Regions from separate parts of the Paenibacillus sp. sgz302191 genome, predicted to be linked through region 2. Evidence: riboswitches for the same ligand, from Rfam matches in the RefSeq annotation. Region 2 holds a riboswitch; the other holds the start of a gene.
The links. A riboswitch is a leader RNA that binds a small molecule or an ion and turns the genes downstream of it on or off. The one in region 2 is predicted to bind FMN.
Positions count from the first base shown of each region.

Region 1: it holds a riboswitch for FMN, as region 2 does, so the genes downstream of both, ribD (bifunctional diaminohydroxyphosphoribosylaminopyrimidine deaminase/5-amino-6-(5-phosphoribosylamino)uracil reductase RibD) here and AC3G2T_RS07310 (DMT family transporter) in region 2, are expected to answer to the same signal.

Region 1 is NZ_JBYLHY010000027.1:104,842-112,440, reverse strand. It holds gene AC3G2T_RS29700 (GH12 family glycosyl hydrolase domain-containing protein) at 1-584, shown strand, start outside; cyclic di-GMP riboswitch class II at 896-980, opposite strand; gene AC3G2T_RS29695 (peptidylprolyl isomerase) at 1,274-1,705, shown strand; FMN riboswitch at 1,907-2,085, shown strand; gene ribD (bifunctional diaminohydroxyphosphoribosylaminopyrimidine deaminase/5-amino-6-(5-phosphoribosylamino)uracil reductase RibD) at 2,312-3,427, shown strand; gene ribE (riboflavin synthase) at 3,430-4,095, shown strand; gene AC3G2T_RS29680 (bifunctional 3,4-dihydroxy-2-butanone-4-phosphate synthase/GTP cyclohydrolase II) at 4,187-5,413, shown strand; gene ribH (6,7-dimethyl-8-ribityllumazine synthase) at 5,459-5,929, shown strand; gene AC3G2T_RS29670 (site-2 protease family protein) at 5,929-6,570, shown strand; gene AC3G2T_RS29665 (segregation and condensation protein A) at 6,589-7,380, shown strand; gene scpB (SMC-Scp complex subunit ScpB) at 7,364-7,599, shown strand, end outside.
Region 2 is NZ_JBYLHY010000004.1:128,530-136,128, forward strand. It holds gene AC3G2T_RS07295 (hypothetical protein) at 1-498, opposite strand, end outside; gene AC3G2T_RS07300 (MarR family winged helix-turn-helix transcriptional regulator) at 888-1,355, shown strand; gene AC3G2T_RS07305 (MOSC domain-containing protein) at 1,357-1,893, shown strand; gene AC3G2T_RS07310 (DMT family transporter) at 1,991-2,935, opposite strand; FMN riboswitch at 3,120-3,274, opposite strand; gene AC3G2T_RS07315 (YbhB/YbcL family Raf kinase inhibitor-like protein) at 3,465-4,412, opposite strand; gene AC3G2T_RS07320 (PaaX family transcriptional regulator C-terminal domain-containing protein) at 4,582-5,376, shown strand; gene AC3G2T_RS07325 (iron-containing alcohol dehydrogenase) at 5,570-6,733, shown strand; gene AC3G2T_RS07330 (helix-turn-helix domain-containing protein) at 7,030-7,599, shown strand, end outside.

The DNA.
Region 1 (7,599 bases), on a different contig from region 2:
ATCTGGGATACTTATGGAATTGGCCGACTACGGCCGGCGGGGTCAAAGCGTACCCGTCCATCGTAAGCGGATGGCACTGGACGAACGGATATACAAGCGGCAGCGGATTCCCTACACAGCTGTCCGCCAACAAAAACATTAACACAGGCGTCACGTATTCGATCGCTTCCTCGACGAACGGCTCCTATAATAACGCTTACGATATTTGGCTGCACAGCACCGGGAACGCAACGTCCAGCAGCACTCCGACCGAGGAAATTATGATTTGGAACAAATGGACCTCCGACGTCGGCCCGCTCGGTTCTCTCGTATTTTCCAACGTTTCGATCGGCGGGCAAACTTACGACGTGTACAGGGGCGAAAATAAGAACAGCCAGGGCGTGCATCAATGGTGGGTGTATTCGTTCCTGAAAAAGTCCCAGACAAACAGCTTCAGCATTAACGTCAAAAACTTTACCGATTATCTCATTTCCAAAAATTACTTCACGAACAGCCGCTATGTGAGCAGCGTGGAATACGGCACCGAAATTACAAAAGGCAGCGGACAAATCAACTTTTCCAACTGGTATTGCAATGTCCAATAATCAATAGCGGAGTTCCGCCGGCGCGGCGGAAAAAAGAGCGCGGTCGCAGAACGGGATTCCCGCCCTGCGGCCGCGCCAACATTTTTTTGAGGAGTCACTTGCTTGAGGAAGTTGCCAAAGGATATGATTCTTGCGACTTGGAAGCAAAATAGCAAGGATAATTTGAATGTTCGCCAGGCAAGCAGGAGGGCTGCTTTTTCCACGAATCATACTGATCTGAGGAAATGCCTAGCTGCTCTAAGACTTTTTCGCACGGGATAGTTTGCATTTCGGACATCCTCCATTTACTTGAAAATAGAAAAAGGCCATCAAAAATAGACGGCCGGTTGCACTAGTAGCTCAAACGCCCCCAAGTGCCCAGATACAGGAACGTTTTCTTCGCTTTCCACAAATATTTACAATTGTTTACTTGGATAATAATAACAGAACAGGTGGAAACATTCTGTGTCGTATTTCACAAAAGTTCATCGTCAAAGAAAGAAATTTCACAAAGGGCAAAATCAAGGGGGTTCCAGCGGAACGTAAACGATTGAAGTGACAATTTTTCTGTGATATATGCAAAAATACCGCAAAAAATAAATCCGCGACAGCAACGATTCCGCAGCGGCAGCAAATTTTCACAGCGGGTTTGTGAATTGAAAGCTTTCATAGTAAAATAAAGTATTATTGTCTAAAGGAGTGGACCTAACATGGCCAAACAAGCAAAAATCACACTCGCCGGCGGCGGAGAAGTACTGATCGACCTGTTCGAAAAAGACGCTCCGAACACCGTCGCCAACTTTGAAAAACTCGCAAACTCCGGTTTTTATAACGGTCTTGTATTCCATCGCGTCATCCCCGGGTTCGTAGCTCAAGGCGGCTGCCCTACTGGAACGGGCACAGGAGGCCCAGGCTACCAAATCAACTGCGAAATCAACCCGAACAAACACGAGCGCGGAACGCTTGCCATGGCCCATGCCGGCAGAAACACAGGCGGCAGCCAATTCTACATCTGCTACCAACCGCAGCCTCACCTGGACGGACAGCACACCGTTTTCGGCAAAGTAACCAAAGGCATGGAGTATGTGGACGCATTCAAAGGCAGAGACCAAATGGAAAAGGTCGAAATTGTCGAAGTGTAAAAATAAAGCTGTAAAGCTTAAAAAGACCTTCCTTAAGCCGTAAAACCGGCTAGGGATGGTCTTTTTTTAATCCGATTTGTGAACAATGTTTCAGCGGAGAAAAGAAAAAAATGTTGCTTTTTCCATGCTCGAGTGATAAATTCATAACCAAAGAAAACTAATTCTCCCGTTAGTGAGATTAGTTCTTCTTTCATTGTGTGTGCATACCTTCGGGGCGGGGCGAAATTCCCCACCGGCGGTGATACGTTCGGAAGCTGCTGCTCCGGCCGTAAAGTCCGTGACCCGTTTTGAAGCTAAGCGGTACCTGACAACAGCTTCGCTACGGCTGACCCGGTGCAAATCCGGGACCGACAGTATAGTCTGGATGGGAGAAGGAAACGCGAACAACAGGTTCGCTATGCACGTTTGGCCTCTTTTCAATTGAACAAAAATTCGGCAGGTCTGTCTTCTTTCAGGCACCGTGCCGGGTTTGTTTGAATTACCCGAAAACATGGACAAACGCGTATAGATGAAGCATTTTCGTGTCAACTTCAAATCCTTGAGCCCCTATCCTGTGCCGGATCGGGGCTTTTTTGCATTCAAGTTCAAGAGATTGGTGGTGAGCGCATGCAGCTTATCAATGACGAGGCCTACATGAGGCTTGCGCTGCAAATGGCCGAAAGCGCGTCAGGCCAGACGGGGATCAATCCCGTCGTCGGGTGCGTCCTGGTCAAAGACGGACGCATTGTCGGGATGGGCGCGCATCTGAAGCGCGGCCAGGGGCACGCCGAAGTCCTCGCGCTGCAAATGGCGGGCGAGGAAGCCCGGGGCAGCACGGCCTACGTGACGCTGGAGCCGTGCAGCCACTACGGACGGACGCCGCCCTGCAGCGACCGGCTGATCGAAGCCGGCGTCGCGCGCGTCGTCGTCGCCGGTCTCGACCCGAACCCGCAGGTTGCCGGTTCGGGCATCGCCAAGCTGCGAGCAGCCGGGATCGACGTATCCGTCGGGCTGCTCGGGGAGGAAGCCTCGGCGCTTAACGAGGCTTTCAACAAGTACATCGTCACGCGCATGCCGTTCGTGACGCTCAAGACGGCGAGCACGCTCGACGGGAAGATCGCCTCGAAGACCGGCGACAGCAAGTGGATCACCGGCGAGGCGTCGCGCGCTCTGGTCCATGCCCTGCGCCACCGGCACCAGGGCATCATGGTCGGCGTCGGCACGGTCATCGCCGACGACCCGCTGCTCAGCGCGCGCGCCGACATACCGGCTATCCAGCCGGTACGGATCGTCGCCGACTCGCTGCTGCGCATCCCTCCGGACGCCCGCGTGCTGCAGGAGCAGGATCGTCAGCCGACGATCCTGCTCGCGAGCGCACAGGCGCCCGCGGAGCGGCGTGCCGCGCTGGAAGCGCGCGGCATCGAGATCGTGACCTGCGGCGGCGGCCCGCAGGTCGATTTGACGCTCGCCATGCGGCAGCTCGGCGAGCGCGAGATCGGCTCCATCCTCCTTGAGGGTGGAGGCAGGCTCAACGGCGCCATGCTGGAGCGGCGCCTCATCGACAAGCTGGTGCTGTTCTACGCGCCGAAAATAATCGGCGGCGGGGCGGAGGCACCAGCGAACTTCATCTTCGGCGGCTTCGCGAAGATGGCGGACAGCATTACGCTCGACCGCTTGCAGGTCGAGCGGTTCGGTCAAGATGTATGCTTGACCGGGTACCCGGTTTATGAAGGTGGGAACTAGGCATGTTTACCGGTATTATTGAAGAAATCGGCCGCATGCGCCGCGTCCACAGCCAAGGACAGGCGATGGTGCTGACGATCGGCGCATCGAAGGTGCTGGAAGATGTGCGGCTTGGCGACAGCATCGCGGTGAACGGCGTTTGTCTGACGGTGATCGCATTTGACGCAGACTCCTTCTCGGTTGACGTGATGCCGGAAACGTACCGCAAGTCGAACCTGCGCAAGCTGCAGACGGGCACGCCGGTCAATCTGGAGCGCGCCATGGCGGCGAACGGCCGGTTTGGCGGACATATTGTGCAGGGGCATGTCGATTCGACGGCGGTTATCGTTTCCCGCACGCCTGAAGAAAATGCGGTCGTTTACCGGTTCGAACCGGAGAACAAAGACATTTTCAAATACATCATTCCCAGCGGTTCGATTACCGTTGACGGAATCAGCCTGACTGTCGTGCAAGTGACGGAACGCGACGCCTCCGTCTCCATTATCCCGCATACGCTGGCCCAGACGGTGCTTCAAGACAAGAAGCCGGGCGATACGGTCAACATCGAATGTGACGTTTTGGGCAAATATATGGAGCGTCTGCTTCGTTTCGGACAGCAGGAATCCGGCAGCGGCGGCAAACGGGGCGCCTTAACGGAAAGTTTTTTGGCCGAACACGGTTTTATGTGACAGGGGACGCACATGCAAGCTTGCTGCGGCTTTTGGATATAGAAGAAGCTTCCCGTCCGGCAGCGGCGGATTGCTCTTAGGAGGGGTGAAGATGACAGACATACGGTTTGACAAGATTGAAGATGCGATCGAAGATTTGAAGCTTGGCAAAGTCATCATCGTGGTGGACGACGAAGACCGTGAGAATGAAGGGGATTTTATCGCGCTGGCCGATAAGGCGACGCCTGACGTAATTAATTTTATGATCAAGGAAGGACGCGGTCTTGTCTGCGTGCCGATTACCGAGGAGCGGGCCGAGGAGCTGGATTTGCCTCCCATGGTTTCCAGAAATACGGACTACCACGGCACGGCGTTTACGGTTTCGGTAGACCACGTCGAGACGAGCACGGGAATTTCCGCGCACGAGCGCGCCAGAACGGTAGAGGCGCTGATCGATCCGAATACGAGAGCCCACGAGTTCCGCAGGCCCGGTCACATTTTCCCGCTGATCGCCAAAAAAGGCGGCGTCCTGCGCAGAGCGGGGCATACGGAAGCGGCCGTCGACCTGGCCAGGATGTGCGGTTCGTATCCGGCCGCCGTCATTTGCGAGGTCATCAAAGAGGACGGAACGATGGCGCGGGTTCCCGATTTGATGGAATTTGCGGCTAAGCATGAGATCCGCCTCATTACGATTCAGGATTTGATCCGCTACCGCAACCGGGAGGAAAAGCTGGTGGAGCGGGAGGTGGAGATCAAGCTCCCGACGGATTTCGGCACATTCAAAGCGATCGCCTATACGAATCAGTTGGACAACAAAGAGCATGTGGCCCTTATCAAAGGGACGATCGACCCGTCGCAGCCTACGCTTGTGCGCGTTCATTCGGAGTGCCTGACCGGGGACGTGTTTCACTCCCACAGGTGCGATTGCGGCCCTCAGCTCGAAGCGGCGCTAAAACAGATTGAAGAAGAGGGCTCCGGTGTATTATTATATATGCGACAGGAAGGCCGGGGCATCGGACTGATCAACAAATTAAAAGCTTATGCGCTGCAGGAGCAGGGATTGGACACTGTCGAAGCGAATATTAAGCTTGGATTTGCTCCGGATCTTCGCGATTACGGCATTGGCGCGCAAATTTTGAAGGACTTGGGCATCCGCAAGCTCCGTTTGCTGACCAACAATCCGCGCAAAATCCGCGGGCTTGAAGGCTACGGCCTGGAAGTGGTGGAGCGCGTGCCGATTCAGATGGAAAGCAAAGAGCACAATGTGAACTATTTGCACACCAAAAAGCAAAAACTCGGTCATTTGCTGGAATTTCATGACTCCGGCAGCGGCATTTAACGTGCGGCTTGCAGGAATTTTACAATAAGAAAGGGCGAAACGGACATGGCAAAAATTTACGAAGGACATTTGGTCTCGCAAAATTTAAAATACGGTATCGTCGTAGGACGATTCAATGAATTCATTACTTCCCGGCTGCTTGGCGGCGCACAGGACGCTCTGAAGCGCCACGGCGTTCAGGACGACGAAGTGGAGATCGCATGGGTGCCCGGCGCATTTGAAATTCCGCTGATCGCGCAAAAAATGGCGGAAAGCGGCAAATATGATGCGGTCATTACGCTCGGAACGGTAATCCGCGGTTCGACGCCTCATTTTGACTACGTATGCAATGAAGTGGCCAAGGGCGTATCCGCCATCAATTTGAAAACAGGCGTGCCGACCGTATTTGGCGTTCTGACGACGGATTCGATCGAACAAGCCGTTGAGCGGGCCGGCACAAAAGCGGGCAATAAAGGCTGGGAAGCGGCGGTAACCGCAATCGAAATGGCGAATTTGACCAAACAATTCAGCTCCTAATGCTTTCTTATTTTCACCTGGAAACGCTGCTGCCCCGGCTGTTCGCCTTTCTCATAGCAATGACCATTCATGATGCCGCTCACGCTTGCGCGGCGATGTTGCTCGGAGACCGGACGGCCAGGGAGCAGAAACGATTGTCGCTAAACCCCTTGGTGCATATAGACGCCTTGGGGCTTGCGATGGTTGTGTTCGGGCCGTATGGCTGGTCGAAAAAAATGCCGGTTGACATGACTCGAATGAAACGGCGGCCGCGGCTTTCCCATACGCTCGTTTATTTAGCCGGACCGTGCGCCAATCTGGTGCTTGTGTTTTTCTTTTGGTGGCTGTACTTCTTTTTACCTGCCTGGTTTGACGGCAACACCGAGACAATAGCGGTGGAAACGTGGAGAGTTTATGCGCAGTACTGTGTGATTGTGAATGTCATGCTTTTTATTATTCATTTGCTGCCGCTGTACCCGCTTGACGGGTGGCACATTGTGCGGGGGCTGTTTCCCGCCGGCCGGCAGCGCTGGTTTTTGACTAACGAACGTTACGGACTGCTGCTGGTCCTTCTTTTATTGATAACGCCAATCGGCCAATGGGCGCTCGCTCATTTGTATCCCATCGCCGCGCAGCTTGTCATGAATATATTTTCACTTTAGACAAGGGGGACGATACGGATGAAAGTGACTTATAAGCTGGAAGCCTTTGAAGGCCCTCTTGATCTATTGCTGCATCTCATCGATAAGAACGAGCTGGATATTTACAATATTCCGATTAAGGAAATAACCGATCAATACTTGGATTACGTAAATGCCATGCAGGAGCTTGAACTTGAAGTAACGAGCGAATTTCTCGTCATGGCCGCAACGCTGCTGGCCATCAAAAGCAAAATGCTGCTGCCCAAACCGCCGGAAATCGAAATCGAGGATTATTACGACGAATTTGACGATGAGCTGGATCCGCGGGCGGAACTGGTGCAGAAGCTGATTGAGTACCGGAAATACAAGTCGATTGCCGATATGCTGCGCGATAAGGAAGTGGAGCGGAGCTTGGTGTATACGCGCGAACCGGAAGATTTGACCCCTTTCCTGCCTGAAGTGCAGGAGAATCCGGTAGAAGGTCTCGATGTTACCGACCTGCTGATTGCCTTTCAACGAACGCTGCGCAAATTGATCAACCGTAATGTAGTCGCAAAAATTCGCAGAGATGAAATATCTGTAAAAGACCGGATGCGCGAAGTCATCGATTTGCTTAGCCTTAAAGGCGGGAAACTGCTGTTTTCAAAGCTGTTCGATTACGATATGACCCGCGAAGAAGTGGTCGTCACTTTTTTGGCTCTGCTGGAGCTGATGAAAATGAAAAAGGTTACGTGCTTCCAGCACCGGTTGTTTGAAGATATTGTCATCCATGCGAAAGAGGAGGAGGCTGAATTTGACGCTCAATTTTCAGCAGATGAAATCAATTATTGAAGGACTGCTCTTCGCCGCAGGCGACGAAGGTCTGGACGCCAAGCAGCTCGCCGAAGTGATGGAGCTTGACTTGCACCTGGTTAAAGATATGGTTCATGATATGAAGGCTGATTTTAAACGCAAAGGCCGCGGCATTCAAATCGTTGAAGTGGCCGGTTCTTTTCAGCTGACGACGCTTGCCGAGCATGCTCCTTATTTTGAGAAGCTGGCGTATACGCC
Region 2 (7,599 bases):
CAAATCGCCAGTTGCCGAGAAGCGTGATAGATCGCCGGCCACACTCAGGCGGAAATATTCAAAGACCTGCCGCTTCGGAAGCTTCAGGTGCAAACGGCTACCGGACTGGTCCAGTTCGATATACAAGCCATGCAAAATGGACTGGCCGGCGTCCGCCACCGTGTCTGCAGACAGGATCGGAACCCATGCCATTTCTTCAATGGGGCGTTTCTGCGCCCAGTCAAAAAAGCCCGCGTCGCTGCCCGTGTAGCGCAGAAATCGCGGCCAGGGCGAGCCGGCCGGCGTGGCAAAGGCATTGAATACGGTCCAATCGACTTGCGCATCAGGCGGGACGTGAAGGTCTGCCTTTTTGCCCAATTGCGACGGTCCAATGGAGAGGCTGCCCACACCGGGCTCAATGACAAGCGTGTGACTGCGAGGACCCGTCAGGTCGATAGGATAACGGCCATCTCCTCTAATAGTACCAACAGGAGGACAAGCCTGATTATTATTTGGCATTTCTATCATCCTTTCTTCATAGTCGTCTTGAAAGCTTGCCAAACACAAAAACACCGCTTCGTTCGGTAAAGTGAGTGGGTCGAAGTCACACGCTACCACACAGAAGAGGTATCATCCATATGTTAGAACATCAATTTGACCTGAATCAACTGCCAAATGAACTAAAGTTCGCGCTCACGGGTCTCTTTTTTTAAACAACAATAAAAACGTGATGATTCCCTACCTTGTGAAGGGATCAGCACGTTTTTTTGTACCTATGAGGTTCGGTTCGTCTCCAGGCTTCTCTGAATCCGCAAATGCAGCGCCGTTTAGTTGCTCAGTCAACAAAAATTTTGTTGATCGCGCAACTAAATTGATTTATATTGTTTTTAGCGAATGGAGGATGGACGATGGCAAGGTTATCGGAAAAAGAGTTGACTGCTTGGCGGTTGTTTATTAAAGCACATGCCAAAATCATAGAATGCATTGAGCGGGATTTGGCAGCACAGAAGAAAGTCCCGCTAACCACGTACGACGTTTTGATCGCTTTGTTTGAGGCACCCGATCGCAAGCTTCGCTTTTCAGAATTAAATCGGAAGGTGGTCTTGAGTAAAAGCGGCTTAACAAGGATGATCGACCGGCTGGAGCGCGAAGGATTGATTCAAAGAGAAAAAAGCGAAGAGGACCGACGGGGAGCATATGCTGTTCTCACGGATGAAGGGGAAAGACAGCTGCGGAAAGCTTGGCCTATATATGCAAGGGGGATCAAGCAGTATTTTGCGGACTCTTTATCCGATGAGGAAGTGGAGTTTCTGATACGTTCTTTTGGCTTGATCTATAAAGAGCTGCAATCTTCGCAGGAAAAGGAGGGAGATTAAAATGGGGGAAAGTGGTGCTGCAGTTGAAAGAGTAATGGTGGCTGAAGACCCGGCAACATTCGTTACTCGCCCCGTTTCATATATTCAGATTGAATTAGGAGGGATTCCGGGAGATCGTCATTATGGCTTGTTGCGTCCTGCGGATTCCAGGCAAAAAATTTATCCTCGTGGTGTACTGATTGCGAACAGACGTCAAATCAGCATCGTTTCGAAAGAGGAATGTGAACGCATCGCCAATCGGTTGGATCTCCCTGAGATAAAGCCGGAATGGCTGGGGGCCAACATTATCATTAGCGGATTTGAGAAGCTTACAGAACTGCAGCAAGGGGCTAGGTTGATTTTTCCGGATGGTACGGGATTGATTTGTGAAGGGGAAAACCTGCCCTGCATTGGACCCGGAAGGGTGATTGAACAAATGTATAATCAAAGCGGACTTAGTCAGAAATTTGTGCCTGCCGCTAAAAAGTTGAGAGGTATCGTTTGTTCCGTGGAAAGGGAAGGCCGGATTTCGGAAGGCGATACGATTGTATTTCTTTAACACGCTGAGCTCGACACAGCAAAAAGCCGCAGCTGCGAAGCGCGTTTTCTCACGCTTCATTAGGCCACGGCTTTTTATTACCGGCAGGCAGTGCCGCCTACCGCTGTTTCGATAATTGAATGAGCACGATCCAGATTAGCACGAACCCGGCGATCTGCGCGGCGGTCACAGGCTGGTGGAACACCACCCAGTTGATCAGCAGGCCGACTGCGGGGAAAAACAGCTCCGCAAGCGTAGCGTAGGAAGCTTTGGTTCCGGCTAAGCCGCGGTAATATAGAAGCAGGCTGAGCAGGCCCGGGAGGAACGCTTGCAGCAGCAAGTTCCCCAGCACCGGCCCCCAGTCGCCCGCCTCGGCGAGCGGCTGGAGCCTGCTGCCATCCAGCGAAGTGATGGCGGCGAGCAGTGGCAGCGCGCACGCGAAGCGCAGCGCGGTGACGGTCTCGAACTGCATTTTGCCCAGCAGCAGTCGGCCCATCACCGTCGAGCCGCCCCATAAGGCGGCGGCGCCAATCGACAGCAGGCCGGCCGTTGCGGCCACGCCGGACAGGCTGGCAAGCGGGCTGGCCAAGCCGAAGGTCAGCAAATACGTGCCGGCCAGCGCCATGACCAGCAGCAGCGCAAACCGCGCCGGCAGCGACTCTTTCAAAATCATTCGCGCCATCAGAATGGCGAACAGCGGCTGCAGCTTTTGCAGCAGCAGCACTGCATTCGGATTGCCGTGGGCGAATGCCGAAGTAAACATAATGGTGGCGATCGCCGACCCGCCCCATGAAATGAACAGCAAGGCCAGCACATGGCTCGCCTTGAGGCCACGCAGTTCGCTGCGATGCAGCCATAAGACCGGCACAGCATAAAGCATAAGCAGCAAATGCTCGAAGAGCACAATCTGCGAGGAAGTAAAGTATTTCAGCAGCAGAATGCGGAACAGCGGGTCAATCCCCCACAGCGCCGCTCCCACAGCCACCAGCCATATGCCGCTGCGCGTGCTGCTGCCCGCATGTTCCAGCGTCACGGGCCGTCCAATCGTGATTCCTTTTTCCATCGTTCAAAACCTCCTGTGAAATATGCGAAGGAAAGTCAGGTCTGCCCTCGCAAGCTGAGAATTGGGTTTTGAATAGGACGCTTCGAAAGAAGAACACCCCGTTATCAAAAATCGATAACGGGGCATCTTAAAGAGGCTGGGACCTGATCATTTTTTTGCAAAAATGAACGGCGCCCTGCCTGCTTATAACCTTCTCCCATCCGGACTGTACCGTCGGCCTTGGAATTTCACCAAGTCAGTCGCTTGCTGCACTTGAAGCAATAAGCGAGTCGCGGGCTCAGGTTCAAACGGTGAACCTTTACCGCCGGTCGGGAATTTCACCCTGCCCCGAAGGTCCGTATTCTATTAGGTGGATTATACAACATAATGACTTAATCCGACAAGGGTCATCGGAAAAAAAGCTCCTCTGGAAGCGAGGCAGTCCGAACTGCCGTCGCCGCAAATGTCCGGATTTCCACGATTTCGCCGGCATGCTCCAAGTCCAGTATATCGTCCGGAATGCGGATTGAACACGGTGCGGAGCGGTCAGTTACTGTTTGAAAAAGCCGTCTACTTCCGCATAGCCCGTCATATGTTCCTTAAGGACCGGCTCCAGCTCTTCGAAAAAGACCGGCTGCTTGCCCACCTCAAGGTTGTCCGTATCCAGCGCATAAACAACCAGTCTGTACAAATGGTCTCCTGAATACCGCGGAGGCTCCATGCCATAGTAGCTGTTAAGCTCTTTCCCTTCTTTCAGAGAGCCCGCCGCCCCTTCTTCCAGTTTTTGCACGGACGCCGGAATATTGAGCACGCTCCAGTGAATGAAATTGTCCGCAATCGGATGCAGATCATACACCACAACGGCAAAAGATTTCGTACCTTCCGGCACATGGCTCCAGCTTACCGGCAAGCTTATATTTTGCCCGCCCGCTACGCCTCCATGGGCATATTTGACCGGAATGTTCCCGTACTCCTGAAAAGCGTCCGTCTGCGCCTGCAGCCCTCCCGCTCCGCGCTGAGCGGACACAGAAAGCGTACGGCTGCCGGATTCCCAATGCAGCGATACGTTTAGCGCCAAAGGAAGAATCCGCTCCGATACCATCATCGCGCCGTCCATGATGACCGCTTCGTGATCAAGCTCATAGCTCACTCCGTTTACGACCGCTTTCTTCTCCCCCAGCTTTATCGCGACGTCGGTGGAGCCGCCGGTAACATGAGCGGTTTGACCCGCTTCGTCCCATGCAACGCTCCGGCCGTCGGCTTCGAATACGGCTCGCAATGGCACTAGAATTTCCGTATTGATCATCGCCCCCTGCACCGGAAGCGCCTTGTCTTCCAGTTTAATGGAAACCGGTGTATTCCACTGCAAGTAACTGCTGACATTGCTCATAACGTCTTTCTTGACCGCCGTTTCGGCATTTGCTTGAACAGGTGCAGCACACGCTGCCACCATAGTCCCGATCAGGATCATCCGTCTTGCTTGAAATGTCTTTCTCATTTTCCCCACTCCCATTCATCATTTTTTTGCGCCTATTCCGCTCCTTTTTGCGGTACAATAGCAAGGAACAGATAAAACGACGACGTTTTATAACTATTTTCATAACGTTCGTGTGAATTTATGTTATAAAAAATTATGGCCTGTGTCAATAAGGGACGTGAGGTTAATTTTGCTATCCATCGAAAAACAGCTGCTCTACTTAATGTCGCGCGCGGATCGTCTGGAGGCGCAGGAATTCGTTCGCATTTATGAAAATCGCGGCTATTCGGCTCCCTACATCCGCAACAGCCTATCCCGGCTCAAAAAAGAAGGCTACGCCGTCACTCCGTCCCGCTCCAGTTATCAAATTACGGACACGGGGCGATCCATGGTCCAATTTATCAATCAAAAACCGCAGCTGTACCGAAAAAAATGGGATCAATGCTGGCACCTGGTCATGCTGGAAATCCCGGAAACGGAACGCAAAAAGCGGGATCAGTTCCGCTCCGACATTTTGCAAACCGGCTTCGGACTGCTGTATAACAGCGTCTATATTTCCCCATGGCCGTATAAAAGCGAAGTTGAACAGCTTATACAAAAATATGGCCTGAACGGGCAGGTCACCTTATTCCAGGGCTCTATGCAATACCGGACTCTTACCCCTGAAGACGCTATATCGATATGGCAGCTGGAGCCGGTGGCCGAGAAATACCGGGAGAAGCTTCAATGGTTCTCATCGCAATTTGAACCGGTTATGCAGCAAGCATTGGACAAACGTTCGGAGCCTCTGGAGGTATTTATTTGCTATTTGCATATGGGCGAAGTCATCAGCGAATTGTATTTGGCCGACCCGATGCTGCCTGCTGAGCTTTTGCCTGAAGATTGGCAAGGTTACGCGATCCTTCAGTCTTTTCAAACTCATTTGGACAAACTTGCAAAAGCCGTATCGGCCGGCTCGGTGTACGCCCAATTCGTCAGGAGTTGAGGGTGGCGGGTGCCGCCGCGGGCTGCGGGATCTGTCGGGTTTGCCAGGTCAGGTCTGCCAACTCCCCCCCTGCTCAGCCAAGATCGTCAAACTCGCAGTTTCACCCCTCCCGCCGGCCTGCCGCATTTTGTTTTTTGCCGCAAGTTGGCTACAATGAAAGAGGTAGCTGAATTTAACAAAGGAGGATGTTCTCATGAACAACTTTGTCTTTCATAATCCTACGACACTATATTTCGGACGCAACCAGTTGGAGCAACTGACGAAAGAGGTGCCAAAATACGGAAAAAACGTACTTCTCGTCTATGGCGGCGGAAGCATTAAGCAGAACGGCCTTTATGACCGCGTGATCAAGCTGCTTGCCGAGGTTGGAGCTGCAGTCACCGAATTAAGCGGCGTAGAGCCGAATCCGCGGCTGACAACGGTACATAAAGGCGTGGAACTGTGCCGCAGCCACCAGATCGATTTGATTCTCGCCGTCGGCGGAGGCAGTGTCATCGATTGCGCCAAAGGAATCGCCGTCGGGGCGAAATACGAAGGCGATTTCTGGGATATCGTCACCCGCAAAGCCGCCGCGACGGGCGCGCTGCCGCTCGGCACCGTACTGACGATTGCCGCGACAGGCTCCGAGATGAACTCAGGTTCGGTCATCACCAACTGGGAGACGAAAGAGAAGCTCGGCTGGGGAAGCCCTTATTCGTTCCCGCAGTTCTCCATTCTCGATCCGGTACATACGCAATCCCTCCCGGCGAATCAAACCGTCTACGGCATGGTCGATATCATGTCGCACGTATTCGAGCAGTATTTCCATCATGATGCCAATACTCCCGTCCAGGACGGATTTTGCGAGGCCATTTTGCGCACCGTCATTGAGACGGCGCCAAGGCTGTTGAAGGATCTGAACAGCTACGAAGACCGGTCGACGATTCTTTACTCCGGGACTATGGCGCTGAACGGAGTTTTGAGCATGGGCGTTCGCGGCGACTGGGCGACTCACAATCTGGAGCACGCCGTGTCCGCCGTGCACGATATCCCTCACGGGGGAGGGCTCGCGATTTTGTTCCCGAACTGGATGACCTATACGCTTGACGCCAACGTGGCGAAGTACAAACAGTTCGCGGAGCGCGTCTTTGGCGTAGATGCCGCCGGCAAAACCGACCGGCAAATAGCCGAAGAGGGCATCGCGGCGCTGCGGCAGTTCTTTAACTCAATCGGCGCGCCAAGCCGTCTGGCCGATTACGATATCGACGACTCGACGATCGAGCTCATGGCCGACAAAGCCATGGTGTACGGAGAGTTCGGCTATTTCAAGAAGTTGAACCGCGACGATGTGCTGAACATCTACCGCATGTCGCTGTAAAACGCAAAGGGCTATCCCATAAGCGGCTTTGGCTGCCGGCGGGATAGTCCCTTTTTTTTAAAGACCCATGTTCTGCAAATCGGCAGCCTCCGGCATACATCTTCAATATCGTAATATAGTAGGATTAAATGATAGTTACCGTCCTTTACATATTTCCATTTTTTATTATAATTCAAAACAAAGGATACGCAGACTTGCGGGAAGCCAGTGATTTCGCCAGTATTCGTTCACCTCGTATTGTAACCGCTTACTTCAGGCGCTTTGTTGCGAGACCTATTTCGGGAAGGGGGCTATTCATGAAAAAAACCAGGGTCAACCTGCTGGCCAAAATGCTGATTTCCTATATATTGGTGCTGCTGTTTCCCGTCATCGTTATTTTGGTCTACTATTACCCTTATTCGACGGAAGTTGTGAAGCAAAAGGAAATGGACTGGAACGCCCATATCACCGAGCAGGTCATGAATTCGATGGATATTTTCACCCGTTATGTGTACAACCTTCCGTCCGAACTGGTGAACAATAAGGAAATCAAGCTGTACCTGGCCGGGGACGACGATTATCAAAGAATTGTCATTGCGAATGAAATGCGGAAATACAATGCGACGGATGCGTTCATCGACAACACCTTTTTGTATGTCAAAAACATCGGTTTTCTGTTTGCCAAAACAGGCAGCGCCTACACCATCCACGACTTCGAAAATCCCGGCGTCGGATATTACTACGAAAACTGGCCGCATCAAGCCATGTTCGAGGAACTGAACAATTTGACTGCACCGGCGATCCGTCCGGCGGAAAACGTCATCGTACCCGGCAATAACCGGATGCGCATGCTGACGTTCTTATCGCCTCTGCCGTTAGGCGGTCTC